4 regions of the Providencia sp. Me31A genome follow, and region 1 is predicted to be linked to each of the others. Evidence: predicted binding sites of a transcription regulator. Region 1 holds the regulator's gene; each other region holds the start of a gene.
The links. The regulator PurR, encoded in region 1, represses purine synthesis genes. The targets are predictions, from matches to a motif close to CANGCAAACGTTTGCNTG.
Positions count from the first base shown of each region.

Region 1 (7,505 bases):
ATTAGGCATGCGCCTACTAAGAACTAGTGAAAACACAGAGTATAAATACTCTCTAGCATTCGTTGGCTATAGCGATGAAAGTGAAGGTGCTGTCATTGAGCTAACCTATAACTGGGGAGTTGACCATTATGATATGGGAAACGCATACGGTCACATTGCTTTAGGTGTCGATGATGTTGCAAAAACATGTGACGATATTCGCCATGCTGGTGGAAATGTAACCCGTGAAGCAGGTCCTGTAAAAGGCGGCACAACCGTCATCGCTTTTGTAGAAGACCCAGATGGCTACAAAATTGAATTAATTGAAAATAAAAGTGCAAGTAAAGGTTTAGGTCACTAATTAAATGTAAAATTTAGGCAGCGCATTATTCTCCTGCCTAAATTTCATTCTATGTTTGTCTGCAAACTTTTCCTGATTTTGGCATAATATAAATCAATCAGAAACCTATAATCGAAAGTCCTAATGTCTGAAAAAAACAATCCTAATGCCCTGGTTAGTCGTTTCAGGGGATATTACCCTGTCGTTATTGATGTTGAAACTGGCGGATTTAATGCCAAAACTGACGGGCTATTAGAAATTGCCGCTATCACGTTAAAAATGGATAAAGACGGCTGGCTATCTATGGATGAAACGTTACATTTTCACGTTGAACCCTTTGAAGGTGCGAACCTTGAACCATCCGCGTTAGCCTTTACTGGGATAGACCCTACTAACCCACTGCGCGGTGCTGTAAGCGAATACGAGGCGTTACACGCAATATTTAAAGTTATCCGCAAGGGAATGAAAAATACAGATTGCAACCGCGCTATTATTGTCGCTCATAATGCTAACTTTGATCATAGCTTTGTAATGAATGCAGCGGAACGCGCTGGTTTAAAACGCAATCCATTCCATCCCTTTGCAACTTTCGATACAGCGGCACTAAGTGGCTTAGTTTTTGGTCAAACTATTTTAGCTAAAGCTTGTGTTTCCGCTGGAATTCCATTTGATGGCAAACAAGCCCACAGTGCACTGTATGACACCAACCGCACTGCATTGTTATTTTGTGAGATTGTCAATAAGTGGAAAAAACTTGGTGGTTGGCCAGTTGCTGAAGATACTGAGTAAATTGAAATGATAAAAAAACCGTTTTTGATGACAGTATAAATGACTTCCCATCAAACACGGTTTTTTATTTTATTCAGCCTACTGCTAAATTATTCAGCACTCGTTTCGTCTGCTGAGCGATATTTATCAGCGGTTTCTTTAATCAGCGATTGTAATTCACCACGCTGGAACATTTCCATGATGATATCACAGCCACCAACCAACTCGCCATCAACCCATAACTGAGGGAATGTTGGCCAATTTGCATATTTTGGCAATTCTGCTCGGATATCTGGGTTTTGCAAGATATCAACGTAAGCAAAACGTTCACCACAAGAAGACAGAGCTTGTACTGCTTGGGCAGAAAAACCACAGCTCGGAAGTTTTGGAGAGCCTTTCATGTATAATAGAATTGGATTTTCTTTGATTTGGCGCTCGATTCTTTCAATTGTCGTCATTTTTACTTCCTTAGAACAAAAGTGCTGATTTTGCAGTTAGCCCGTAAATAATACGAGTTACTGCAACTTAACAGAATATTTTTGACCAATATAATGTGAAACCTAATTGTTTCATACAATATGCCAGTTTTATAGGGGCATTACTATAGCACTCAAAGATTTAAAAAGGCATCTTTTCTATCTTCTGTTTACTTAAGTTAAAAAATAAGTTTTCTGCTATTTTTTTGCTACATATTGTCCAGCTAATTTCTAACATTATATATCTCTATGATTTTTAAACTGTAATTACTTTATTTTTCTGTTAACATACTAGTAACGTTATATTACCTTTACCCTTTATAGGGTTTATCGTGTTATCATTAATATATTAAATAACGTATCGCCTAAAAGGCGAAATCGTCATGATAAATTGACAATTAATTTTTCGCTCATTTTAAGAGCAAACACCCTAAATATATTGATATAAAAGCAATCAAGGAGTACGCAATGTCATTTGAACTACCTGCTTTACCGTATGCTAAAGATGCTTTAGAACCTTATATCTCTGCTGAAACCTTAGAATACCACTATGGTAAGCACCACAATACCTATGTTGTTAACTTAAACAACCTAATCAAAGGTACTAACTTTGAAGGTAAATCCTTAGAAGAAATCATCAAAAATTCCGAAGCTGGTGTTTTCAACAATGCTGCACAAGTCTGGAATCACACATTTTATTGGAACTGCTTAGCGCCGAATGCAGGTGGCGAGCCTACTGGTAAAGTGGCTGACGCCATTAACAAGGCATTCGGTTCTTTCGCAGAGTTTAAAGCGCAATTTACTGATGCTGCAACCAAGAACTTTGGTGCTGGCTGGACTTGGCTGGTAAAAAAAGTAGATGGCAGTTTAGCTATCGTTAATACTTCTAATGCTGCAACACCAATTTCTGGTGATGACAAGCCTGTGTTAACTGTTGATATTTGGGAACATGCTTACTATATCGACTATCGTAACGCTCGCCCTAAATACTTAGAAAACTTCTGGGCACTGGTTAACTGGAAATTTGTGGAAGAAAATTTAGCATAGTAATAAAAGCTAAATTCTAAACATCAGGGCGAGATTTACTCGCCCTCAGACTGCTGACAAACATATTATGTTTGGCAGCAAGTCATATAGGTTTTGAAAATCAACTAGGAAAATCAATTCATTGATTTTCGGCTGATAACACAAAGCGGGAAAAACCACGCTTTTATCCCGCTTTGTCAACAACCTCAGGGCGAGATTTACTCGCCCTTTTTAATTCGCTCTACTTGAGGTTGAAATAAAATTAGAAAATATGTGAACCAATAAAGATAATCATTGCTAATGAGCCCAGCGCAGCAAGTAATCCGTATTTAACATCTGTATCCATGAGTTCCTCTCATCCAATATAATTGAACTAACAAATAACCGCACAATAACTAGGGCTATTGAGTATACATATCCAAAAAAGTAAAACTAGTGCCTATATCACATGTTATAACATCAATTATTTCTTTCGTTTTTGCGCTAGATCAGACAAAATCGACAACAAATCGCTAAATTATTGCCAGCAAAGGCTCAATGCCTCAATATGCAGGTAATTTTTCACAAGAATTTTTATAGAGACCGATTATTGGTCAGGAGTTTTTTTTCCCCATGGCAACGATTAAAGATGTGGCGAAACGCGCTGGCGTTTCCACCACAACCGTATCCCATGTTATTAATAAAACGCGCTTCGTGGCTGATGATACTAAGGCTGCTGTTTGGGCTGCGATTAAAGAGCTCAATTATTCACCAAGTGCAGTTGCCCGTAGTCTAAAAGTTAATCACACAAAATCAATTGGTTTGTTGGCAACTTCCAGTGAAGCGCCTTATTTCGCTGAAGTAATAGAGTCTGTCGAGAATAGCTGTTATGAAAAAGGCTATACGCTGATCCTGTGCAATTCACATAATAATTTGGGCAAACAGAAAGCCTACTTGCAAATGCTTGCGCAAAAACGAGTCGATGGCTTACTTGTTATGTGCTCTGAATACCCTGATACCTTGATTAGCATGTTAGAAGACTACCGTAATATCCCTATGGTTGTTATGGATTGGGGGACATCTCAAGGTGACTTTACTGATAGCATTATCGATAATTCCTTTCATGGTGGGTATCTTGCTGGACGTTACTTGGTTGATCGTGGGCACCGAGATATTGGTGTCATCCCCGGTTCACTAGAGAGAAATACGGGGATTGGCCGCTTAACAGGTTTCCAAAAAGCGATGGAAGAAGCAAAAATAACCTTGAAAGATGAATGGATTGTCCAAGGAGATTTTGAGCCTGAATCAGGCTATAAGGCCATGATGCAGATTTTAAGCCATAAACAACGCCCTACTGCGGTATTTTGCGGCGGTGATATTATGGCTATGGGAGCAATTTGCGCCGCTGATGAAATGGGGTTGCGCGTCCCACAGGACATTTCAATTATTGGCTATGATAATGTGCGCAACGCTCGCTATTTTACCCCTGCGCTAACAACCATTCACCAACCAAAAGAACGTTTAGGCCAAATGGCATTTACCATGTTGCTCGATCGCATAGTGAACAAGCGCGAAGACGCTCAAACAATTGAAATTCACCCCCGCCTTGTTGAGCGCCGTTCCGTAGCTGATGGCCCGTTTATAGATTATCGTCGCTAACCACATGATTTAAGTCGAAAGCCACTCTGCGTTGAGTGTTTCACTATCCCCAAGGTAGTCTAACAACCAGCTCAACGCAGGTGAGGTGTTTTTTTCAACCCAAGTCAAACAACATGGGCTTGGTGGAAAAGGTTGGGCTAACTCTAACTCAACAAGTTTACCTTCTTCACATAATGGTGCAGCACGGTGTGTTGGTACCATCCCTACACATAACCCGTTGACTAAACACGCCAAACCATTTTCCCAATAAGGCACAACAAGTCGACGTTGATTATCCAGAGCCCATGTATCACGTTTCGGTAAATTACGAGAAGTATCCTCTAGGCATAAGCTAGGAAACTCACGCATTTGGTCATCCGCCAGTTTGCAGTCGATTTTTGCTAATGGATGTTCAGGGCTCGCCACACACATCCAAGACATAAACCCCATGTCTCGAAAACTATAACGCTCACCAATGGGTGATGCACGTGTTGCACCAATTGCAACATCCGCACGCCCATCTGCCAATGCATCCCAAACACCGTTAAATACCTCTGGATGGATATATAACTCGATATCAGGAAAATGCCGATAAAAATCAAGAATTAATTGTTCAGTTCTCTGGGGTTTTACAATGCAGTCAACTGCGATACTGAATTGCCCACGCCAACCGTTCGCGACTTGCTGGCATTGATGCCTTGTCTCTGTCATTTTTTTGATAACAGAACGACCTTCCTTAATAAAGATAGCGCCCGCTTCCGTCAAGGCAACATCACGGTGGCGACGTTCGAATAAAGGAACAGCAAGCCATTCCTCAACTTGTTTTACTGTATAACTAATCGCAGAGGGTACACGGTGCAACTCATTTGCAGCACCACTAAAGCTTCCCGTTCGAGCAACTGCATCAATCACTTCGAGTGCATGCGCAGACCACATAACATCTCCTTTCAAATATTTTGATAGCAAGATCCAAATATTACCGTTTCACAACACAAAAAAATAGCCTATACAATGGGGCTACCGTTAACATTTATTTAAATATCAGATAAGTAATTATTATGTCGAATACTGTGAAAAAAAATTCCCCTGGATTTATGGTTTACCTTGCAGGTTTAAGCATGCTGGGGTTTTTAGCCATTGACATGTACCTGCCCGCTTTCGGTGCAATGCAAAACTCATTGCATACATCAGAAGGTGCTATCAGTGCTTCTCTCAGTATCTTTTTAGCTGGTTTTGCATTTGCTCAGCTCTTATGGGGACCTTTATCAGATAAACTTGGTCGCAAACCCGTTCTGATTGTTGGACTGACTATTTTTATTTTAAGTAGCTTGGCTATTTATTGGGTTGAAACTGCAACACAACTATTAACCTTACGCTTTTTACAAGCCGTCGGTGTTTGCTCCGCGGCCGTATTATGGCAAGCCCTTGTTATCGACCGTTACGACGAAGCGAGTACACAGAAAGTTTTTGCCTCTATAATGCCATTGGTTGCGTTATCTCCTGCTTTAGCACCCCTGTTAGGTGCTTGGGTGCTGGAACACCAAACTTGGGAAGCGATTTTCCTGATTTTAATGGCTGTGGGGGTTTTGCTTTTATTACCTACACTTTTCTTGAAAAACGTTTCAGTTAAAACACTCACTGACGATAACCAACCTAAAGCTAAAGTTTCATTCGTTAAATTGCTCAGCTCGCCAGTATTTAGTGGTAATGTGCTTGTTTATGCCTCTTGCAGTGCTGGTTTTTTTGCTTGGCTTACAGGCTCACCGTTTATTTTACGTAATATGGGCTTTAACCCAGCAGATATTGGCCTAAGCTATATCCCACAAACTTTAGCCTTTATTATTGGTGGCTATGGTTGCCGCATTGTATTAGCTAAAGTACGCGCAAATACGTTGTTCCCGTTGTTACTCATTGGCTATGCAGTGAGTATGGCCATCCTATTCATCATGGCTATTTATACGACCCCATCATTAACCATGATTTTGATCCCATTTTGTTTTATGGCAGCGATGAACGGGGCTTCTTATCCTATCGCAGTTTCTAAGGCCTTAAATACCTTCCCAAGTGCGAGTGGTAAAGCAGCCGCACTACAAAATGCATTGCAGTTAGGGTTATGCTTCTTAGCTAGCTTACTTGTCTCAGCGCTCACCATTGATCCCCTACTAGCGACAACAGGAGTTATGGCTGTGACAATCATTCCAATGGCAATTGGTTATTTCATGCAACGTTGTACACGTAATAATAATGAAGAAACCTTAAAACACGCAGACTGCCAAGCTAATTAATCATAACCTAGTTCACTTTAAGCCATGTCGTTCCTCTGCGACATGGCTCCCCTTCATTTAAACACTCTGTAACATAACATCTGAAACATAAAGAAATCACGCATCAATAAACTAATTTAATGAATCACGCTTTATGGTGACTTATACTGTTTATTCATTTTATGTGTTTTACACTCTCTGAAACGAACCGTAATAAAAAAGGTTTTTATGTTTTTATCTACTAATATATAGATTTTATGTGTTTAATTTTGTTGTCGAAAAGCGTTATGATTACTTCATCACATAATGAGTGCTCAAGAATGATGTTAAAACAGTATTATCCGCCGGAGGAATTGAAATCCTTTGTTAGTTCTATTTTGATAATCAAAGAGTTTTCAGAGGTAATTAAAATTTTTCCTGGAACAGGTGCGGAGATATGGGTTTCGTTAGATGCATTTTGCATGTCATCTGAAAGTGGTTCGGCCACAAATCCATTTCAACTCATTATTCCTCGAATTAACACATTTACTGCTAGCCCCAATCACTCGAAAGTGATGGTGTTACGTATTCGTCATGATGCTCTGCGATTTATACTCCCCCAACGTACCCTTAATTATACCGATAAACCCATTGCTCTAAGTGATATCTGGCAAGAGCGTTGGTTTGAAGCATTAGCCGACTCCTCATTTAAAGAATTACTCGATTGCTTTAGTCAAACAAAAGCAAGCAAAAAAGCACACTTTACGGATGACATCTTAGAATTACTGTATCGTAACCCAACCAAGAAAATCACAGATATTGCCAAAGAAACAGGGTTACATGTGCGAGTTATTCAGAAAGAGTTTTTAAAAGAATACGGTATTACGCCAAAACGCTACCAGATCAATTGCCGTTTAGAGCATGTTTTAAAAAGTATGGTGTTAGAACAAGATACCTATCGTTGGTTTGAAACTGGCTATTATGATCAATCCCATTTCTATCGAGATTTTAAAAGATACTTTACTATGACCCCGTCGGCATTTTTAAAGTCAAATT
Region 1 is NZ_JBKQGZ010000005.1:147,644-155,148, forward strand. It holds gene gloA (lactoylglutathione lyase) at 1-340, shown strand, start outside; gene rnt (ribonuclease T) at 464-1,108, shown strand; gene ACLPIE_RS05810 (Grx4 family monothiol glutaredoxin) at 1,198-1,545, opposite strand; gene sodB (superoxide dismutase [Fe]) at 2,032-2,610, shown strand; gene purR (HTH-type transcriptional repressor PurR) at 3,202-4,227, shown strand; gene punR (DNA-binding transcriptional activator PunR) at 4,237-5,142, opposite strand; gene punC (purine nucleoside transporter PunC) at 5,265-6,491, shown strand; gene ACLPIE_RS05835 (helix-turn-helix transcriptional regulator) at 6,758-7,505, shown strand, end outside.

Region 2 (7,505 bases), on a different contig from region 1:
AGGGCAGCTAAAAACCCCTGTACGGCATTACCTAATGATTAAGCCCATTGAGACCTTAGACCAAATTCTGCACCGCCCAGATTGGTGTGGTGAATTACAGCAGGCATGGCATAAATATATTCCACTAAGTGAAAAGATGGGCGTTAGGATTGAACAATATACAGGTACCCGCTTTATCACTACCATGCCAGAATCAGGCAACCAAAACCCCCATGAAACTATTTTCGCGGGTAGCCAATTCTCTTTAGCTACCCTTACTGGTTGGGGATTGATTTGGCTCCTTATGCAAGAACACCAACTTGGTGGTGATATCGTGTTAGTGGATGCCAATATTCGTTATGGCAAGCCTGTCAGCGGTAGGCCAACAGCAGTTGCTGACTTGGCCAATATGAGTGGTGACCTTGATCGTTTGGCGCGAGGGAGTAAGGCTCGCGTAAAACTGAAAGTGGAGGTTAGCAATTCAAACAACCAAGTCGGAGCTGTGTTCAGTGGTGTCTATATGGTGCTGCCTGTAGAAACAGCAAAATAAAACAGCTTTTGGAAATTGAAAAAATGAGGCAGGTTCAGTTAACCTGCCCTTGGTGTTTCTATTGAGCGATAAGAGTAGGGAGAGGCTCTGCCAAAGATGGCTCGGTAGATAGTAGATCCGTTTCGGACTCAATAGAAGAAGTCACTGTACCGTTAACAACGGTTCGGAACAGGCGTTTTCCTTGCAATGGTGTCGCCATTAATTCCCCATTTAAGCTCTTTGCCACTGATGGTGCGAGTAAGTCACCTTGTAAGGTTACATCAAAGTCACCGACAACTTGAGCAGGGAAACCTGACCAGCCCCATTGGTTTAAATCCATTAAATCAATATTTGTTCCGGATGCACGCAGAAGGAATGGAATTTTTTTCGGCTCTTGTTTAACTAGTAAGCCAATTTTACTAATACCTCTATCTGTGCTTACCGTTAAGCTTGCAGCGGCGGAGGATTGGTTACTTTGGCGGATCTCTAGAAATGGACGACGCACTAAAACTTGGTTGATTGTGCCGCTATCAGCGTTGCATGTGGCTTTACCGCTCCAAATTCCCCATTGCTTTTGTTTAATTAAATCGACGTTCTCAATATTGGCACTTAATGCAGTAAATTCAAAAGGGAAGGCGGGCTGAATGTTCATTAATAAAGATTGGGATACAGTGAATTTTTTGATAGATAAGCCTGATAACCATGTTGGTGCGGGTTCGGCAAAAAAGGATAACCAGCTTTCGGGTAAGGTATACAAAATACCCGCCAGCTTCCCATCATCAATCGTCAATACTTGGTCATTACGCTGCCAAGTTCCACTGAGGTTGAATACACCTTTGTAATAGTAACCCGATAGTTTATTAATATTGAGTTTGTCTCCATCAATGTTTAGCTCACCAATTAAGGTGCTGAGTTGTTGGTCGTTTACGACAAATTGGTCAACATTAAAACTGATCTTACTTTTCGGGCTTGTCCAGCTTCCTCTAACAATACTGAGCTGATCAATTTCACTACTTAATCCTGATAATGCCCAATCTTTACCCTGAATATCGACATTCGTTAATTCTAAATTTTTGATTTGTATGGTTTTATTGCTGTTGATTGCATCAAATAATGTATTGAAATCAATATTATTTTCCCAGCCAACCTTATTCATAGCCAGAGAATCAATGGTGATTGAACCATCAGAAAATAATTTTCCTTCTCCTGCAATATACCCATTGTTTAGGTAACCGCTTGCTCTGCTAATATCGGTGACTTGTTCTTGATGCTTGCCGGTGATAGCGACATTTTTAAACGATAATTTGTTGAAATTTAATTGGTTAGCAGTGAAGCGAAAATCGCCATAGCCTGCAAGAGAGCTGGCGGTAGGCTGCCAAGGGGTAATGCCACCAGTGAATCCTGTGACCTGAATATCATCCTCTCCTTGTTTTAAGGTTATTTGGCTATTTTCAAATTGCAAAATATTTGCAGATATTGGTAACGAGGTTGAATGTTGTGACACGCTGGCAGTTAAATTACCTTGTGTGATAACAAAGCGGTGAATAGCATGCCCACTCAATAAATTCCGCCAATTGATATCAATCACTACCTGCCTAGCATTTAAGCTTAAATTTTTGCTTTGGGAGGTTAACTTGACGTCTTGGAAAATAAATTCACTGGGTTTGGAAAACTCATGGCCCATGATCCCGATATCAATGTCGTAATTGGTGAGTTTACTTAAAATTTGACTCGAGTAAGAGGCTCCCCAACGGGTTTGCAGGCCGATGTAAGTAAAAACCAATAGTAGCAGCAACAGTAATAGTGCATAGGTAACCCATTTAATTAACCATCTCACGGTTCGCTGCTCCTTATTATATGGGGAATATAGACTCGTTTAATATAGTAACAAATTAAGGATAGCATACAGAAGAACCGCCAGAATTTTCAACTCTGGCGGAAAGAATGAAAGGTTATTTTTCGAGAGGGAAGACTAAATTCAGAATAATTGCAGTCAAACCGCCCGCAGCAATCCCTGAAGAAAATAGGGTTTTTAACCAATCAGGGGCAAACTGGAGGATCAACGGTTGTTGTGAAACGCCCATTCCTACAGCAAGAGAAAGTGCAATGATCATGATGGCGCGGCGGTTTAATGGCTCCCGTGACACAATACGTACACCGGAAGCGGCTATCGTTCCAAACATCACTATGGTTGCACCGCCAAGAACAGGCTCAGGGATTTGCTGCACAAAACCCGCAACAGCAGGGAATAACCCTAACAGCACTAACATTAAGGCAACGATATAGCCAACGTAGCGGCTCGCAACCCCCGTTAATTGGATGACTCCGTTATTTTGACCAAAACAAGAGTTTGGAAAAGTATTAAAAACCGCAGAAACCATGGAATTTAAGCCATTAGCAAGTACGCCACCTTTAATGCGCTTCATATATAAAGGACCACGCACTGGTTGCTCTGACACGTCTGAAGTTGCGGTAATATCACCAATTGTTTCTAAAGACGTTACCATAAAAATTAAAATTAATGGGATCAGTAAATTCCAATCAAATGATAGCCCATAATAAAAAGGCTCCGGTATGGTAAGAAGGGCTTGATTGGGTTCCGTTGGTTGCGCCGTGGGTAGCATATTCGTCCACCAAGCAGAAAGGTAGCCAACTGCCATCGCGATGACGAGAGACGCAACACGTAAATAAGGGTTTTTTTGGCGGTTCAATAGGATAATAACGGCTAATACAATACCCGCTAAAATTAAATAATCAGGGGAGCCAAAAGTGTTGTCACTAATTGCACCATAGCCGCCGCCAATGGATGTTAATCCAACTTGAATCAATGATAATCCAATAATCATCACAACCACACCAGAGACTAATGGTGTGATAACTCGACGTGCTAAATGTAAGAAACGTGAAAGAATGACTTCGGTGAGTGCGGCAACTAATAATGTGCCGAATAGAGCCGCCATCATAGAAGGAATATCAGCGCCACCTTGTTTGAGTGCAACTCCCCCCATAATTAAAGGTGCAACAAAGTTGAAACTGGTTCCTTGAATAGAAAGTAAACCAGAGCCAATCGGGCCCCATGCTCTAATTTGAATTAATGAGGCAATACCTGAAGCAAACAATGACATGCTAATGATGCGTTGGGTATCGTGGGCAGGCAGCCCAAGAGATTGGCAAATCAGCAATGCTGGTGTGATAACGGCAACAAACATTGCTAGAAGGTGCTGACCCGCTGCAAATAGGGCTTGCGGTAGTGGGGGTCGGTCTTCGAGTTTATAGATTAGCTCGCTTTGAGTGTGAATTGTTGATTCAGTAGTTTGTTTTTCAGACGCCGCAGTGTTCATTGCTTTCATTTCTCACCAACAAAAAACGCATTGTAATGCGTCGAAATTAAAAAGCAATCGTTTGCGTTAAAAAATTTGATCTAACAGTTAAATAAGGATGTCACATTTTTATATCTTTTAACTTGTATTTATTGCAGTTTTTTTTTCTAATCCTACAACCTGCTTTGGCGTTTTAAGGAAGAAATTAACGTCTAACTAGTTTTTGATAATTTTAACAACAGACGAGGTACTAAATGTATCATCTTGATGTCTACGGTACACTGGTAGCAGCTACCTTAGTATTATTGCTTGGGCGTAAACTGGTAAAATCAGTCCCTTTTCTTGAAAAATATACCATCCCTGAACCTGTTGCGGGTGGGTTATTAGTTGCTTTTAGTCTTTTATTGTTGAAACAAATATTTGACTGGAGCCTTTCTTTTGACTTATCACTGCAAGAACCTATGATGCTGGCATTTTTTGCCACAATCGGCCTAAATGCTAACCTAGCAAGTTTAAAAGCAGGCGGTAAGGCTCTGTTTATTTTCATTTTTGTCGTTGTCGGCTTACTGTTAGTCCAAAACACCGTGGGGATTGCACTCGCTGAATTATTGGGATTAGACCCTTTAATGGGGCTATTGGCTGGTTCAATTACCTTATCGGGTGGTCACGGTACCGGTGCGGCATGGGGTAAAATCTTCACTGAAAGTTACGGCTTCCAAAGTGCAACTGAAGTTGCTATGGCTTGTGCAACGTTTGGTTTGGTTCTTGGTGGCTTAATTGGGGGACCAGTTGCACGTTTCTTAACACGTAACATTCCGACCCCAGGTAACACTGGAGACGATAAAGATGTTCCAACTGCATTTGAAAAACCTCAATCAGGGCGGATGATCACTTCAATGGTTTTAATCGAAACCATTGCACTAATAGCTATCTGTTTGCTGATAGGAAGTTTTATCTCAGATAAACTAGCAAGCACGCCATTCCAGTTACCAAAATTCGTGTGTGTATTATTTGTTGGTGTGATTTTAAGTAATAGCTTATCACTACTTGGTTTTTACCGAGTGTTTGATCGCGCCGTTTCTGTTATGGGTAACGTGAGCCTTTCATTATTCTTAGCAATGGCACTCATGAGTTTGAAACTGTGGGAACTAGCGTCATTGGCAATTCCAATGATCATTATCCTTGCTGTTCAAGCGTGTGTAATGGCAGGGTATGCGATTTTTGTGACTTTCCGACTGATGGGGAAAAACTATGATGCTGCGATATTAGCAGCCGGGCACTGTGGTTTCGGTCTTGGCGCAACGCCAACCGCTATCGCCAATATGCAGGCGGTAACCGATAGGCTTGGTCCATCTCACCTTGCCTTCTTAGTCGTGCCAATGGTTGGTGCGTTCTTCATTGACATTGTTAATGCGATAGTCATTAAATTGTATTTAATGTTGCCAGTATTTCCAACGATCACTGGATAGCTTATTTTAATAATAAGTAAAGCAGGTGTTGCCGTGAAAATATTCACGGCAATTTTCGTTTTAGGGAACGGATAATAGAAGATTATGTTTGGCGGCCATGTTTACGCTTGGCTATATTGTTCACGCTCAGGTAACCATCTATCAATGAGTTGCTGTGCATTATCAGGGTAATGTTGTTGAATGTGCCGTGCAATGCGTTGCACTTCTGGCAACATATATTGGTCGCGGAGTAAGTCTGCGACTTTAAATTCAGCATTGCCCGTTTGCTTTGTCCCTAACAGTTCACCGGGTCCGCGTATCTCAAGATCTTTTTGTGCGATGACAAAGCCATCGTTACTATCTCGTAAAACTTGCAATCTTTGCTTAGCAGTATGCGTAAGCGGCGTTTTATACAGCAAGACACAATGAGATGCGACAGCCCCTCGCCCAACTCGTCCCCTTAATTGATGCAACTGAGCAAGGCCTAAACGCTCTGGATTATCAATGATCATCAAACTGGCGTTAGGCACATCAACACCGACTTCAATAACTGTCGTCGCAACCAGTAACTGAATTTCATTATTTTTGAATTCAGTCATAATATTTTGTTTTTCTGCGGGTTTCATTCTGCCGTGAACTAAGCCAACTTTTAATTCAGGTAAAGCTAATGCTAATTCTTCATAGGTTACTTGCGCAGCTTGTGCTTCCAATAACTCGGAATCCTCGATTAATGTACATACCCAATAGGCTTGGCGACCTTCTTCAATACAGGCTTGACGGACACGTTCAATAATATCACTACGCCGAGTGTCAGGGATCGCGACTGTGGTCACCGGTGTTCTTCCGGGGGGGAGTTCATCAATGACAGAAGTGTCTAGATCCGCATAAGAAGTCATTGCGAGCGTGCGTGGAATTGGCGTAGCGGTCATTATCAGCTGGTGTGGGTGGAAACCTTGTTGTTCGCCTTTTTCACGCAGAGCAAGGCGCTGATGAACGCCAAAGCGATGTTGTTCATCAATGATAACCAGCCCTAACGATTTAAAGCTGACTTGCTCTTGAAAAATGGCGTGAGTCCCAACAATCATTGCGACCTCACCGCTGGCAATAGCTTCTTGTTGTTGCTGACGAGCTTTGCCTTTTTGCTTGCCTGCAAGCCAACCCACTTTGATACCTAAAGGTTCTAACCATTGTTTGAAGGTATTGGCATGTTGTTCCGCCAGTATCTCCGTCGGGGCCATCAGAGCCACTTGTTTACCATTTTCGATAGCACAGATAGCCGCTAAGGCCGCGACGAGGGTTTTTCCTGATCCAACGTCTCCTTGAATTAAACGCATCATAGGCGCGTTTTTAGCGAGGTCAGTTTCAATTTCACCAACAACGCGATTTTGTGCATTCGTCGGTGAAAAAGGTAATTGTGCCAGCAATTGGGATTTTAACTGGCCACTTGCTACCAATGGCTCGGCATACAGGCGTTCATTACCTGCACGAATAGCTAACATGCTTAGATGGTGTGCGAGTAGTTCTTCGAGTATTAATCGCTTTTGCGCAGGATGATGGCCTTTCTCCAGTTCACTCAGAGCTACATTAGGAGGTGGGTTATGCAATAAACGAATGGCATCTGGCAAGCTTATCATTCCACGACTAAGTTCTTCAGGTAACAACTCCTTTATTTCCCCGCCATTGAGTAGAGCTAAAGCTTGTTCCATGACTTTACGTAAAGTCGCTTGGCGAACGCCGTCAGTGGTTGGATAAATCGGTGTTAGGTTCTCTTGCAAGGTGATATTGCCAGTATCTTGGGAAACCTTATATTCAGGGTGAATAATTTCAGGCCCTGTATTTCCACGACGTACTTCCCCATAAGCGGTTACTTGTTTGCCTTCAGCAAGGCTATTTTTCATTGCAGCTGAAAAATTGAAAAAACGTAAGGTTAAATTGCCTGTGCCATCAGTTATTAGGCAGGTCATCATCCTTTTGCGGCCAAAAACCACTTTCGTTTGCAAAACTTCGCCAGTAATTGTTGCGGTTGTTCCGGGTAATAGGTCTTTGATCTGATATAAACGAGTGTGATCTTCATAGCGCAGAGGGAAATGTAGAAGTAGGTCTTGAACGGTGTTTAACCCGATTTTACGCATTTTTTCTGACTGACTTGCACCAATGCCATGCAATGAGGTCAGTGAAATGGTATCAAGTAGCCCATTATTCATGTGATTTCCTTTTTCTCAACCAAGT
Region 2 is NZ_JBKQGZ010000016.1:118,110-125,614, reverse strand. It holds gene fabY (fatty acid biosynthesis protein FabY) at 1-529, shown strand, start outside; gene ACLPIE_RS14505 (AsmA family protein) at 588-2,345, opposite strand; gene ACLPIE_RS14500 (uracil-xanthine permease family protein) at 2,461-3,849, opposite strand; gene gltS (sodium/glutamate symporter) at 4,083-5,297, shown strand; gene recG (ATP-dependent DNA helicase RecG) at 5,399-7,480, opposite strand; gene trmH (tRNA (guanosine(18)-2'-O)-methyltransferase TrmH) at 7,496-7,505, opposite strand, start outside.
Region 2: the regulator PurR is predicted to act here: its motif matches at 3,900-3,917, upstream of gltS (sodium/glutamate symporter).

Region 3 (7,505 bases), on a different contig from region 1:
CCGAGAACGTGCGCTGGTACCGATGACCAACTTACACCCTTCTAAGGCTTCATCGAGGGTTTTAACTATCGTCGCATTACCAATAACGTCACTAGCGCCCGCAGAGAGTGCGATGGAATGTGAGTCAGGCTCAACAAGTGGGTTGACAAGATAAAGATTAGACAGCCCCATGGTTTTCATCGCTCGGGCCGTTGAGCCCATATTACCAGTGTGTGAAGTCTCAACAAGAACAATACGGATATTATCTAACATGGTTTATACGTTTAATGAAAAAAATATCGCAATAGCTTAACACAAAATTGCTTATTGTGACGAACATCTATATACTTCGGCACTCAAGTTTTTCGTTCTTTAACATTCCAGTGGAAAAAGCCCATGCATCCGATGCTTAACATCGCCATACGTGCAGCACGTAAGGCCGGTAATCACATAGCTAAAAACTATGAAATGCCTAGCAATATCAAAGTCACTCAGAAAGGCACTAACGATTTCGTAACTAACGTAGACCAAGAATCTGAGCAATTGATTATTGAAGTCATCCGCAAATCATATCCAGACCACACAATTATCACCGAAGAGAGTGGTGAATTATTAGGTAAAGACGATGATATTCAATGGGTAATTGATCCACTGGATGGCACTACTAACTTCACAAAACGTCTTCCCCATTTTTCTGTTTCTATCGCTGTGCGCGTTAAAGGCCGCACAGAAGTTGCGGTTGTTTACGACCCAATGCGCAATGAATTATTCAGCGCAGTGCGTGGCCAAGGCGCACAACTTAACGGTTACCGCATCCGTATTGATGAGAAACGTGATCTTGATGGCGCTATCGTTGCGACAGGCTTCCCATTCAAACATAAGCAGCATTCCCCTGTGTTTATGAATATCATGACGGCAATGTTTGATAAATGTGCAGACTTCCGTCGCACCGGCTCTGCTGCTTTAGATTTATGCTATGTGGCTTCTAGCCGTGTTGATGCATTCTTTGAAATTGGTTTGAAACCGTGGGATTTTTTAGGCGGTGAGCTTATCATGCGTGAAGCTGGCGGGATCATGACTGATTTTATCGGCGGCCATAACTACATTGCTTCTGGCAATTTAGTCGCAGGTAGCCCACGTGTTGTTAGAGATATACTTTCTGTGATGAAAGACGAATTATCGGAAGCACTTAAGCGCTAATACAACAGTATCTTAAATGACAATACCCACACTATTTCGCTATTTAGTGTGGGTATTTTGCTTTTTAGAAAAAGACTGTAACTGCTTTAATAAAAAATCATTCTTTTATCTAACAATTATTAATCGCTTTATTATTAATAGAATCAACTAAATTGGCTCTAGAAAATTTAAGATTGTGCAACAATTTTAGGGCGAATAAATAATGCAGGAACTGCAAGTAGAGCCATCAAATAGAACACGACGCCATGATGAGCAGGAACGCGTTCATAAATATAACCCACGATGATGGTTAATACGGCTAATCCCCCACCCGTAGCTAGAGCTGAATAAACCCCTTGTAGTGGAATAATTTCATTTTCTTTACGTGCACTAATAAAACGCATAGCCGCAAGGTGACAAATGGTAAAAGTCCCACTGTGAAGAATTTGCACCACGATTAATACCGGTAGTGCAGTAAACGCGCCCATCAAGCCCCAGCGGATAATGCCACAAAAAGCGGATAACAATAATAGGTTACGAGCACTCCAACGTCTAAATAAACGATGGCTTAACATAAAAACAATCACTTCAGCGACAACACCGAGCGACCATAAATTACCTATCACTAAATCGGAATAGCCAGCCTCTTTCCAAAATAGAGAAGCAAAACCATAATAAGCGGCATGCGCCCCTTGCAATAACGTTACACAAATCAAAAACCTAACGACGTTCTTATCTGCAATCAGTTGCTTGAATGTCACTTTGTTGCCATTATCGGCTTTAGCGACTCCCGCTGGCATGATTTCTGGCCTTAACATTGCCCCCAACAATAAGGCTAAACAACTGATCACCAGCGCAATCATAATGGATTTATGGCCCCAGACACCCGCTAAATAGCCCATTAATGAAGACCCAATAATAAAGGCTATCGACCCCCAAACGCGGATTTTACCGTAATCAAATGTAAACTGCTTTTGCCATGTCCCTGCCAGTGAATCCCCTAATGGAACCATTGGAGCAAAAAATAAGTTAAAACCAATCATCACAAAGAGTAACCATGCCCAATGTGAACCAAAGGCAAAGCCAATTGAAAAGATTAAGGAAGCTGCGGCTAACAACCGCAATGCTGTAATTAACTTAGAAGGCTCTTTAACTAATGGCGTGATAAACATCGCACCAAGAAAACGAGCTGCTAGGCCAACTCCAAGCAAAACACCTATCATTTCGGCATCAATACCCTCACCTTGTAGCCAGACTGACCAAAATGGCAAGAAAATACTGTAAGCAAAAAAATAGGTAAAATAATCAATTGCTAGCCAGCGCGTTGATGGAATGACCATCCCTCCTCCCTTTTTTCGATGCAAAAAACCCGCTTATACAAAGTGTAGAAGCGGGTTTTGATAACTAATTATTTTTAATTTATGCGTAAACTGGGTATTTTTTGCAAATTGCTAATACTTTTTGTTTCACGCTCTCAATGGTCGCTTCGTCATTGAGGTTATCTAGAATATCACACATCCAGCCAGCTAGCTCGCGTGCTTCTGCTTCTTTGAAACCACGACGTGTAATAGCAGGAGAACCTATACGTACACCTGACGTGACAAATGGGCTCTTTGGATCGTTAGGAACGCTGTTTTTGTTAACAGTAATATTCGCACGACCCAATGCAGCATCGGCATCTTTACCTGTAATATTTTTGTCAACTAAATCAACTAAGAATAAATGGTTTTCAGTACCACCAGAAACGACTTTATAGCCGCGTTGTTGGAAAATTTCTACCATCGCTTTCGCATTTTTCGCAACTTGCTGTTGGTAAACTTTAAACTCTGGCTCCATTGCTTCTTTTAGAGCAACCGCTTTACCTGCAATAACATGCATTAAAGGGCCACCTTGAGAACCAGGGAATACGGCTGAGTTGATTTTTTTGTATAACTCTTCGTCGCCACCTTTAGCTAAAATCAATCCACCACGTGGACCCGCTAAAGTTTTGTGCGTTGTTGTTGTCACCACATGTGCATGAGGAACTGGGTTTGGATAAACACCCGCAGCAATCAGGCCGGCAACGTGAGCCATATCAACAAATAAATAAGCGCCAATACCGTCTGCGATTTCACGCATTTTTGCCCAATCAACCACGCCTGAGTATGCAGAGAAACCACCGATAATCATTTTTGGTTTGTGTTTTTCAGCTTGCGCTTTGATATCGTCGTAGTCAATTTTACCGCTTTCATCGATACCGTAAGGCACGATGTTGTACAATTTACCAGAGAAGTTTACAGGTGAACCGTGCGTTAAGTGGCCACCGTGTGCAAGGTTCATACCCAGAACGGTATCACCTGGTTGCAACAGTGCCATATAAACCGCTGCGTTCGCTTGTGAACCTGAGTGTGGTTGTACGTTCGCGTAATCAGCACCGAATAATTCTTTTGCACGGTCAATCGCTAGTTGCTCAACCACATCAACGTACTCGCAGCCGCCATAATAGCGCTTACCCGGATACCCTTCGGCATATTTATTAGTTAGCTGAGAACCTTGAGCCTGCATGACTCGTGGACTGGTATAGTTTTCAGAAGCAATTAATTCAATGTGTTCTTCTTGACGTTGTACTTCTTGCTCCATTGCTTCCCATAGTTTTGGATCATAGTCTGCAATATTCATTTCACGCTTTAACATTCGCTTCTCCTGCCTCAGCAATTCAATAGGTTGAAAATCGATTCATCGCAATGACACACAGTGTAAACTCTTTTTCCTTATTGAGATAGCCCTAAAGAAAAAATATACGCAAACGATTGCATTAATTTTTTTCATTTCAATTTGCTTCTGCCACCCTCCATATAAAATAGCCTAAATTTAAATTTTAAACGTACGAATAGCTGGATTTGTTACACCCTTCTCATTATGTGCCTATTTCCCCCATATTTTATGTGTTTGAGTATTTACAGAAACACGTAAATATTATAAGTTGTATTTAAAATGCATGTTTATAAATAAACTTTATGTTCTTCAAAAAAAGATTGTTTATTACAACTTAATGGCTCTACTCCAATGAAAATAAAATGTTATTTATCATCATAGGAAAAATAGACCGCGATAATAAGCATCAAAGGAACATGAAAATAATTCAGGAGCACTTGTATGTTAGATAGCCAAACCATCGCCATTGTTAAATCCACTATTCCCGCTATTGCAGAGACGGGACCAAAGCTTACTGCTCATTTTTATGACAGAATGTTTAAACAGCATCCTGAATTAAAAGATATCTTTAATATGACCCACCAAATGAATGGCGATCAGCGTGAAGCATTGTTCAATGCTATCTGTGCGTATGCTGTTCACATTGAAACACCAGAAGCACTGATTAGCGCGGTTGAAAAAATCGCACAAAAGCACGTTAGCCTGAATATCAAACCTGAACATTACCCTATCGTTGGCGAAAATTTGTTGGCTGCAATTGATGAACTTCTCAACCCAGGTCAAGAAGTGCTTGATGCGTGGGGCCGAGCTTATGGGGTACTTGCTGACATTTTCATCGGTCGTGAAGCGGCCATTTACCAAGAAAATAAAGAAAAGTCAGGGGGATGGGATGGGCTGCGTGAATTTAAACTGAAACAAAAACAACCACAGAGTGATGTTATCACTAGCTTTGAGTTTGTGCCTGTTGATGGAAAACCTGTTGCTGATTATCTACCCGGCCAATACATTACAATTTATGTAAATGATGATCAATTTGAAAACCAAGAGATCCGCCAATACTCACTCACTACTTCACCAAATGGCCATAGCTACCGTATTGCTGTAAAGCGTGAAGACCAAGGTGCCGTTTCGAATTTCTTACATCAAAAGTTAAATGAAGGGGATAGCGTGCAACTCGCGCCTCCATGTGGGGATTTCTTTATCAATGTTGATAATACAACGCCAGTGACACTTATTTCAGCAGGTGTTGGTTTAACCCCGATGTTAAGTATGTTAAATCACCTCACAGAGCAAGGCCATGATGCTCAAGTTAACTGGTTACATGCGGCAGAAAATGGTGCTGTCCACGCTTTTAGCCATGAAGTTCAACAGTTAATGGCAAAACAAAAAGCGGGCAAGTCCGCGATTTGGTTTAATCAACCTAGAGAAGAAGATCGCCTAGGCTTTGATTATCAATGCCAAGGTCTCATGAATTTAGAGCAAGTCAGTGAATGGATTAAACAACCTAATATGCAGTTTTACTTTTGCGGCCCAATTGGCTTTATGCAGCACGTTGGTAAGCAATTAATTGCTATGGGTATCTCTCCAGAAGCTATTCACTATGAGTGTTTTGGCCCACACAAAGTATTGCCACTTAATTAATTGAAAAAATGCTCTTCTGCAAAGAAGAGCATTCCATAAAACTCACCAGCCAAAGTAACTTGCTTTAATGGTTTGGTCGTTATAGTTTTTTAACAATTTAGCGGTAACGGGCTCGCATAATAAATACACTGTTCTAATCCCATTCCTGTGTATTTTCCGTTACCGCTTTTTCAATTTATTTTAAATCGCTTCTTCGTCTTGCTCACCGGTACGAATGCGGATCACACGAGCGACATCATAAACAAAAATTTTGCCATCACCAATTTTACCAGTTTGTGCAGTTTGCATAATGGTCTCGACACAGTTTTCAACAATGTCATCTGGAACAACAATTTCAATTTTGACTTTAGGCAAAAAGTCGACCATATACTCTGCACCACGGTAGAGTTCAGTATGCCCTTTTTGGCGACCAAAACCTTTTACTTCAGTCACGGTCATTCCTGTAATACCGACTTCGGCTAATGCTTCTCGAACATCATCAAGTTTGAATGGCTTTATAATTGCATCAATTTTTTTCATAAATAATTCCTGTTATGACCAGTTTTTACGGCCAAAACCTGAGGTGATCGGATAACGGCGATCTTTTGTGAAATTACGCATAGTAATACGTGGGCCAACCGGAGCCTGACGACGCTTATATTCATTAATATCAACAAGACGCACAACTTTACGCACCACATCTTTATCAAAACCTAATTTGATTAGGTCATTAACAGATAAATCTTTTTCTACATAACCTTCTAATAATGCATCTAGCACATCATAAGGTGGCAGACTGTCTTGATCTAACTGACCCGGTGCGAGTTCCGCTGAAGGCGGTCTATCAATGACACGTTGTGGAATCGCGGGAGATAGTGTATTTCGATATTTAGCCAGCTCAAAGACAAGGGTTTTAGGCACATCTTTTAAAACATCAAACCCGCCCGCCATATCACCATACAACGTTGAATAGCCAACAGCTGACTCACTTTTATTACTGGTTGTCAGTACCAAACGGCGACGTTTATTTGACATCGCCATTAAAATAACGGCTCGGCAACGTGCTTGTAAGTTTTCTTCGGTTGTATCAACCGCAGTTCCTTCAAACATAGGTGTTAACTGTGCCATAAAAGCATCAAACATCGGTTCAATAGACACAATATCAAACTCAACACCAAGTAAATCAGCTTGTTCTTTGGCGTCATGAATGCTCATTTCAGAGGTATAACGAAACGGCATCATGACCGCTTGTACATGCTCTTTACCAATTGCATCCACCGCAATAGCCACGGTCAGCCCTGAATCAATTCCCCCAGATAGTCCTAAAATCGCGCCATTGAATCCATTTTTATTAATATAATCACGCGTTGCCATCACCAAGGCTTGGTATACCTGTGCAATAGGGTCATTCTCAATAAATAGCCCGCCGTCACTCACTAATGCAAGCTCATCAAATTGCACGGTGATAACCTGTTCTTTAAATTCTGCCAATTTAAAGATTTGTTTGCCTTTATTGGCGATGATTTTAGAACCACCATCAAAGACTAACTCGTCTTGCCCTCCAACCTGATTAAGGTAGACGATAGGCATATGAGTGCGTTGACAATGTTCGACTAATAAATCACTTCTGATATGTTCTTTATGAATGTCATAAGGAGATGCATTAATGGTTAGTAATAACTCAGCTCCTGCTCCTTTAACAGCATCTACCGGTTCGTCATACCAAATGTCTTCGCAAATTAACAAGCCTAAACGGTAGCCTTTGAACTCTACCACACAGCTTTTTTCAGCAGCAGTAAAGTAACGAGGCTCATCAAACACCCCATAGTTTGGTAACTCTTGTTTGAAATAGCGAGCAAGTAATTTACCTTGATAGAAAAATGATAGCGCATTATAGATATCATCCCCTTCATACCAAGGGTGACCTACAATAATCGCTGTCTCTGAACTCGCTTTTTGTAAGCGCTCTAACTGTGCTACGCAGCGGTCTTCAAAATCACCACGGAAAATCAAATCTTCGGGTGGATACCCTG
Region 3 is NZ_JBKQGZ010000017.1:89,393-96,897, forward strand. It holds gene trmJ (tRNA (cytosine(32)/uridine(32)-2'-O)-methyltransferase TrmJ) at 1-252, opposite strand, end outside; gene suhB (inositol-1-monophosphatase) at 376-1,179, shown strand; gene ACLPIE_RS14985 (3-phenylpropionate MFS transporter) at 1,347-2,498, opposite strand; gene glyA (serine hydroxymethyltransferase) at 2,578-3,831, opposite strand; gene hmpA (NO-inducible flavohemoprotein) at 4,294-5,493, shown strand; gene glnB (nitrogen regulatory protein P-II) at 5,674-6,012, opposite strand; gene ACLPIE_RS15005 (NAD+ synthase) at 6,025-7,505, opposite strand, start outside.
Region 3: the regulator PurR is predicted to act here: its motif matches at 3,937-3,954, upstream of glyA (serine hydroxymethyltransferase).

Region 4 (7,505 bases), on a different contig from region 1:
ACGGTTTAAAAAACAGCCGTGGTACCTTAGCAATGGCTCGAACTAATGATCCGCACTCAGCAACAGCACAATTCTTTATCAACGTTGTGGACAATGACTTCTTAAACTTCCGTTCAGAGCGCCCAGATGGTTGGGGTTACTGTGTATTTGCTGAAGTCGTTGAAGGTATGGATGTTGTTGACAAAATCAAGGGCGTTTCAACTGGCCGTAGTGGTTTCCACCAAGACGTTCCGCGTGAAGACGTTATCATCGAAAAAGTGACTGTCAGCGAGTAAGCCTGAACGCATGTCCACTTACATCATTGCAGATTTGCATTTGAGTGAAGATGAGCCGGCGATCACCGCCGGTTTTATCAATTTTATTCAACAGCAAGCCATCCATGCCGAAAGCCTGTATATCCTCGGCGATTTTTTCAACTATTGGGTGGGCGATGATGATAACAATCCCCTTCATCAACTTGTCGCAAATGAGCTAAAACAGCTCACCAATCTAGGTATTCCTTGTTATTTCATTCATGGTAATCGTGACTTTTTAATTGGCAAGCGCTATGCCAAACAGTGTGGCATGACCATTTTACCGCAAGAAACATTACTAGAACTAAATGGTAAACGTATTCTCATCATGCATGGTGATACCTTGTGTACTGATGACGCGGCCTACCAAAATTATCGCAAAAAAGTTCATACCCCGTGGATACAACGGCTATTTCTTTCGCTGCCGCTATTTATTCGTCGCCAGGTCGCACAAAAAATGCGTAAAAATAGCCAATATGCCAGCAGTATGAAAGCCGAATCCATCATGGACGTAAATCCCCAAGCAGTAAGCAATGTGATGCAAAAGCACCAAGCACAATGGTTGATACACGGTCACACCCACCGTCCTGCTATCCATGAAATCAATATTAATGGCAAGTTACATTACCGTGGTGTATTGGGTGCATGGCACCATGAAGGTTCTGCCTTTATCATCAATGAACAAGGTGTTGAACTGATTTTCTTTCCATTTGAATCAATTTAACTAGCCATAAATATCTGCTCATATTCACGATCGTTTGTCTAATTATTCACCACGCAAACGTTTTCCTTGTCGCGTTACCGTGATATGATCACCGCAATTCAATTTCCCCCATCTTCGGGGCATGTTTTTTCACTACAGGAAAGCACTCAATGACTGTTCAATCTGCGGCAAAAATCGCCATTGTTATGGGTTCAAAAAGTGACTGGGCAACCATGCAGCATGCCGCTGACGTGTTGACTGAACTGCAACTCCCTTTCCATGTCGAAATCGTCTCAGCACACCGTACCCCTGATAAGTTATTTTCCTTTGCTGAAAATGCCAAAAAAAATGGGTTTGATGTAATTATTGCGGGTGCAGGTGGCGCAGCGCATTTACCGGGTATGTTAGCAGCGAAAACGTTGGTGCCTGTTTTTGGCGTTCCTGTACAAAGCGCCGCACTCAGTGGCGTGGATAGTTTGTATTCGATTGTACAGATGCCCAAAGGTATCCCGGTCGGTACCTTAGCTATAGGTAAAGCCGGTGCCGCTAATGCCGCATTATTAGCGGCTCAAATCTTAGCGATTAGCGACTCCACAGTATTTAGCCGTCTCACAACATGGCGAGAATCGCAAACTAACGATGTGTTAAATCACCCAGACCCGAGGGAAGCCTAATGAAACCCGTTTGTGTCCTTGGCAATGGTCAATTAGGTCGCATGCTCCGCCAAGCGGGGGAACCATTAGGAATTGCCGTTTTTCCTGTTGGCCTTGATGCAGAGCCAGAAGCTGTTCCTTACCAACAAAGCGTGATCACCGCTGAAATAGAACGTTGGCCTGAAACACCACTGACTAAAGAACTCGCTCGCCATAATGCGTTTATTAACCGCGATATTTTTCCACGCTTAGCGGATAGGTTCCCACAAAAAAGTTTATTTGATAGCTTAAATTTGGCTACCGCACCGTGGGCATTACTTGAGTCCCCTGAGCAATGGCCTGAACTGTTCACCACTTTAGGTGATTTTTTGATAGTGAAACGCAGAACAGGCGGCTATGATGGGCGCGGCCAATGGCGTGTTCGCCCCGGCGATGAAAAAGACTTACCCACAGAAATTTATGGCGAGTGCATCGTTGAACAAGGTATCCCATTTGATGCTGAAGTTTCGGTAATTGGGGCACGTAATGCCGCAGGTGAGTCTGTTTTTTACCCTATCACTCATAACCTGCATCAAGACGGTATTTTACGTACCAGTGTTGCCTTTCCTAAATCAAAGAATCCCTTACAAGACCAAGCTCAAGGGATGTTAAGTGCGGTCATGGATGAACTCGGCTATATCGGTGTCATGGCGATGGAATGTTTTATCGTTGGCGATAAACTATTAATCAACGAGATTGCCCCTCGTGTCCATAATAGCGGGCACTGGACGCAAAATGGCGCATCCATCAGCCAATTCGAGCTACATTTAAGGGCTATTTTAAACTTACCGATGCCATCTCCTGAGGTTTATTCCCCAGCGGTTATGGTAAATTTAATTGGTACCGATATTAATTTACAATGGCTTAGCTTGCCGCTGGTTAATCTGCACTGGTATGAAAAAGAAGTTCGTCCTGCGCGTAAAGTAGGGCATTTAAATTTATCTCACCGTGACTGCCAGCAATTGATTTTCACCCTAAATTCACTCATCCCTCTTTTACCAAATGAGTACAAAAGTGGCATTGAGTGGGCAAATAAAAAATTAGACTGGTACTCTCATCAATAAATAGGGAAAATAGCCCTATTCGATGCCCGAATCTATTTTCGGGCATTATGCTATTTTCGCCGTCATTCAAAATATAAATCCCCTGATTGAAGGAATACGGCATTACTGGAGTTATTATGTCTTCACAGCCGTTTAGCCCGTTTTACCAATGGTGCATTCTTATCCTTTTAGGGCTGGTTTATTTTTTAGCCACAGCAACGACCTTCACTTCTCTTGGCGTCGTATTACCTGAGATGATCAGCGAGCTAAAATGGAGCTGGAGTGAAGCTGGCTTTGGTTTTACCTTGCTTGGGCTAACTTGTGGACTCGCCAGCTTTCTCCCATCCTTATTGATCCGTAAAGTAGGCGTGAGAGCAACACTGTTACTGGGAACCGCTGTCTTTGTTGCCGGGTTTTATAGCCTTTACGCCACACAAGCCATTAGTAGCTATTTTTTAGGTACGGCATTAATTGGTATTGGTTTCACTTTATTGGCAACCGTTCCTGGTACCTATGTACTTTCCCGCTTATTTGAAAAACAGTCCCTTGCCTTCGGGTTATATTTCACCATTGGTGGCTTAGGCGGTGTTGCAGGGCCTTGGATTTACTTTTACGCCTCAAACCAGCTAGGCTCTTGGCGTATGCACTGGGTACTCTGTGCGGTATACCTGAGTATAATTACACTGATCACTATTTTTATGTTACGTGAAGGCAAACAAGAGCAAGAACATGCTAAACGTGTGATGCAAAAACAAGTTCGTGATGATAGCAAACCTATTTACCGCACCGCGGAAGTGTGGACGGTTGGTCGAGCGTTACGCACATGGCAATTTTATTTAATTGCAGCGACTTATACTTCGTTCTTATGGTGTGGGATCACGGTAAACAGCTTTGCTGTTGCCCATATTGAAGAGCGAGGGTTTGGTATGACAGTTGCCGTTTCATTACTTAGCACAATGGCTTTTGTTAATGCATTCTCACGATTTATCGGAGGTGCAGCAGGCGAATGGCTTGAGCCGAAAAAACTATTGATTAGCAGCCTGATCATTATGGTACTCGGCGTAATTTTCCTGAGTATTGCCACATCTTGGCTATGGTTAATTCTCTTTGTGCTCTGTGTTGGTATTGGCTACGGTATGACCTTCCTTGCATCCAGTGTTTTGTTGTCTAATTACTTTGGCCGAGGGCCTTACCTAGAGCTATTTTCTGTCGTCAATTTAATTTCCACCATCGCCTGTTTAGCACCTTTTATTGCTGGTGGCATCAAGGACTTAACCGGTAGTTTTACCCCTGCATTTTTAGTAATTGCCGCCCCTGTGGTGATTATTTTGCTCCTCACTTTAATGATGAAACCGCCTGTTCTCAACAAAGCATAAAAAATCCCGAGTGCGAGCTCGGGAAAATATCAAGACCAAGGGAAAACGTCATCATCTATCCAGACGACAGATCAAACGTGCGTATTATTGAGCATGCAAAAAACTATCATACCAACAGATTAGCTGTGCCACTATTTACTCATTTGATGGCACAAAACTATTATAAATTAAGGTGTTAACAGTTCTGGCACCTTTAATAAAATGAATTCATTATCATCTGCTTTATTTGGTTCACGACTAGAAGAAAACGGATAGTTATTATCATTTCCAACAATAATATGTTCATTATCAACGATATCGACGTTTTCAATGGTGAAGAATGGGAACGTAAACACGCCATCGTTTAGCGGTTTTCTCGCATTATTATCAGGATCTTTGATATTCATTAAATCAATATACGCCTGCTTATCAACCGCCCCACCGACATTTTTATCTGAAAATTCGATTCGATATACACGCTTAAACTTAGCTAGGTTACTAAAACAATTCTCGGTCTTATGGCTACCTTCAGCACAGGCTTTATCTGCGGTTCCTTCACCATTATCACGCTCAATAATTAAGCCATGAGTATCATCAATTAAGTTAAAGTCACCAATGGCATTTTGATCATCTTCAAAGACATACAACCAGCTTCTTCCTGTCCACTCTTGTTTTTTTACATCAAACTCAAGAATACGTGCGGCACGTTTACCTTCTACAGTTTCATAATCTTGCTTCTCATCATGCCAAATCGCCCCCTCCAACATTGGGTATAGTTTTGCCCCGTCAGGTGATGATGCCATGCCTTCAAAACCTTTTGAACGATTGACTTGGAAAGCCACTCTATCCGTGGGTTTACTTGGCGTGGTGATTTGGTAATGGTCAGGAGAAACAATTTTCTTTCCATCTACTTGTGTTTCAAACAAGGCTAATACCTTGCCATCTAAGTCCATTTTGATTAAATAAGGACCAAACTCATCCCCCACCCATAATGCCCCATCCGCAAATTGAAAACTTTCTGGATCAAAATCGCTGCCTGTCAAATAGCGCTCTTTGGTACTTTCATTAATGATATGAAAAGGAATAATTTTATTTGGGTCTTGGAAGAAAACTGTTTTCAGTGGTGTGGTTTTACCTGATTTGAAATCAATATCATACTGAGTGATGTATAACATCGAGTCAGGGGAGTTTACTTTGTTGCCAAAGCCATTATCCGTCAGCACCCAATATGTCCCATCAGACATACGTTTAATCCCAGAATGCCCTTGTAATGGCTGCCCTTTAATTGGAATATGCATCCCAGTCGGGCGATCCGCTGATTTTCCTTCCACTTTACCTAAAGTATCGATGCGGGTACCCGTCGTAAATTTGCCACTGATTTGTAAGTCTGATGGGGCATTTTCTGGTGCTGGAACCGTTGAGTTAACGGGCAAAATTGAGTGTCCAGCCAATGTTGCTGGCACTTCTTGTTGAGCAAACCCGGTGAGGCTAAATGACACTAAACTTGCCAATAATGACAAAGAACCTAATTTATGTTTGATAGAATTGTGGCGGGTCATGTTATGTTTCCATTGTAAGGCTATCAATAATCGACAGCCGAATCATAACGTTGATGAATGAAGCTTTTATGAAGGATTGAAGACAGTTATTTTACTGAAAAACAAGAATTTTTATAGTATTCAATGAATAGTGAAATTAGGTATTTTTACTTAGCATTATAGCTTTCTAAATACCTCAAGTTGCAGTCCTCCTACAACTTGAGGTTTGAAGAGTATTAACTATTCGGTAAACGGCGATGTTGATTGCCCGTGCCTAATAAACGTAACCCTAGCCAACCACCGCAAATGGATAATAAAATTGCTGCACACAATGGCAATAGTATCCACATACGCCACTCTGGTTGCCAAGGGAAGTCAAACACTTTACGTTGCAATAACCACAACGCAATTTCTGCCCCAAAGGCTGCTGCAAGCCCCGCCATTACGCCAAGTAATGCGAATTCACTCCATAACGTTCTACGCATTAATTTTTTGCTGGCTCCAAGTGTGCGATATACCACAAGCTCTCGCTCTCGTTGGCTCATTCCCACTTGAATTTGTGCCAACAACAGTAATAAGCCACAGAAAATAACCAATACAACCATGACTTCTAAGGCTTGGCTTACTTGCTGAAGAATTTGCTGGATTTGGGTAATAATCGCACCAGTATCAAGCACATTAATCGTTGGGTAATGACGGCTAAGCTGCGTCAATAATTGTCCATCCCCTTCATAATGGAAACTGCTGAGCCAAGTAGTAGGCATTGCAGAAAGCGTTTCTTCAGAAAAAATAAAATAAAAGTTTGGACGCAAGCTTTCCCAATCAACCGTACGAATACTGCTTACCGTGGCATTAAATACCTGAGCCCCAGCGTTAAACGTTAATTTATCACCAATTTTTAAACCGAGCTCTTTAACCACCGTTTGCTCAATCGAAACTTCTCCCGCTTTAGGTGGCCATGTCCCTTCATCGACCACATTCGCAGGCGCCAAGGTTGATTGCCATGTCAAGCTCAGCTCACGTCTGACTGTATTATTATTTGGGTCGCGTTTATCGGCCCATTCAATGGCTGATTGATCGTTAATGTCCGTCAAACGCGCAAGAACGATAGGGTTAAACTCCGTAGGTTGTACTTGATACTGTGCCAGTAACTCCGTCACCGGTTTAAGCTGTGACTGGTTCATATTGATCAAGAAATAATTGGGACTATCTGCGGGTAGCTGCTGCTGCCAACGATCTAATAAATCACCTCGCACCAATATTAGTAACGCCAACAACATAAATGACAATGAAAATGCGCTCATCTGAGTGATGGTTTGCAATGGTTGGCGTAATAAACGGCTCACAGAAAGGCGGAGACTAAGTTGGCGAAACTTAATATGCCGTAGACCCCATAGCCCTAACCAACCAATTAACGCTAATAAAATAGCCACTACCACAATACCCGCTAGAATCGACCAAAGTAGTGGATTCACTCCAGCAAACACAAACAAGCCGCCGACAACAATAAATATGACGATGGGAAGATAATAATATAGCGGCCAAATTGGTGACCTTGCATCTTCACGCAAAACCCGTGATGGCTGAGTAGCCATTAATTGGTAATAAGGGCGACTTCCAACAACAATAGCAATAATAAATAATGTACCAATTGCCCAAACCCAAGGCATCGAACTGGCAGGTGGCAGTTCCTTCGGCAACATTGCCCCTAAGATTTGCATAAGAATACCTTCAAATGCCAAACCTAATAGTGAGCCAAGTAAAGCGGCGGCAATCAAAATCACTAACCATTGCCCAATAATCCATTGACGTAATGCACGACGCCCTGCCCCTAACGTTTTTAATACTGCAATTAATTGATGACGGCTACGGCAATAATGT
Region 4 is NZ_JBKQGZ010000002.1:28,047-35,551, forward strand. It holds gene ppiB (peptidylprolyl isomerase B) at 1-275, shown strand, start outside; gene lpxH (UDP-2,3-diacylglucosamine diphosphatase) at 286-1,017, shown strand; gene purE (5-(carboxyamino)imidazole ribonucleotide mutase) at 1,167-1,670, shown strand; gene purK (5-(carboxyamino)imidazole ribonucleotide synthase) at 1,670-2,752, shown strand; gene ACLPIE_RS01560 (MFS transporter) at 2,869-4,107, shown strand; gene ACLPIE_RS01565 (esterase-like activity of phytase family protein) at 4,275-5,645, opposite strand; gene ybbP (putative ABC transporter permease subunit YbbP) at 5,861-7,505, opposite strand, start outside.
Region 4: the regulator PurR is predicted to act here: its motif matches at 1,068-1,085, upstream of purE (5-(carboxyamino)imidazole ribonucleotide mutase).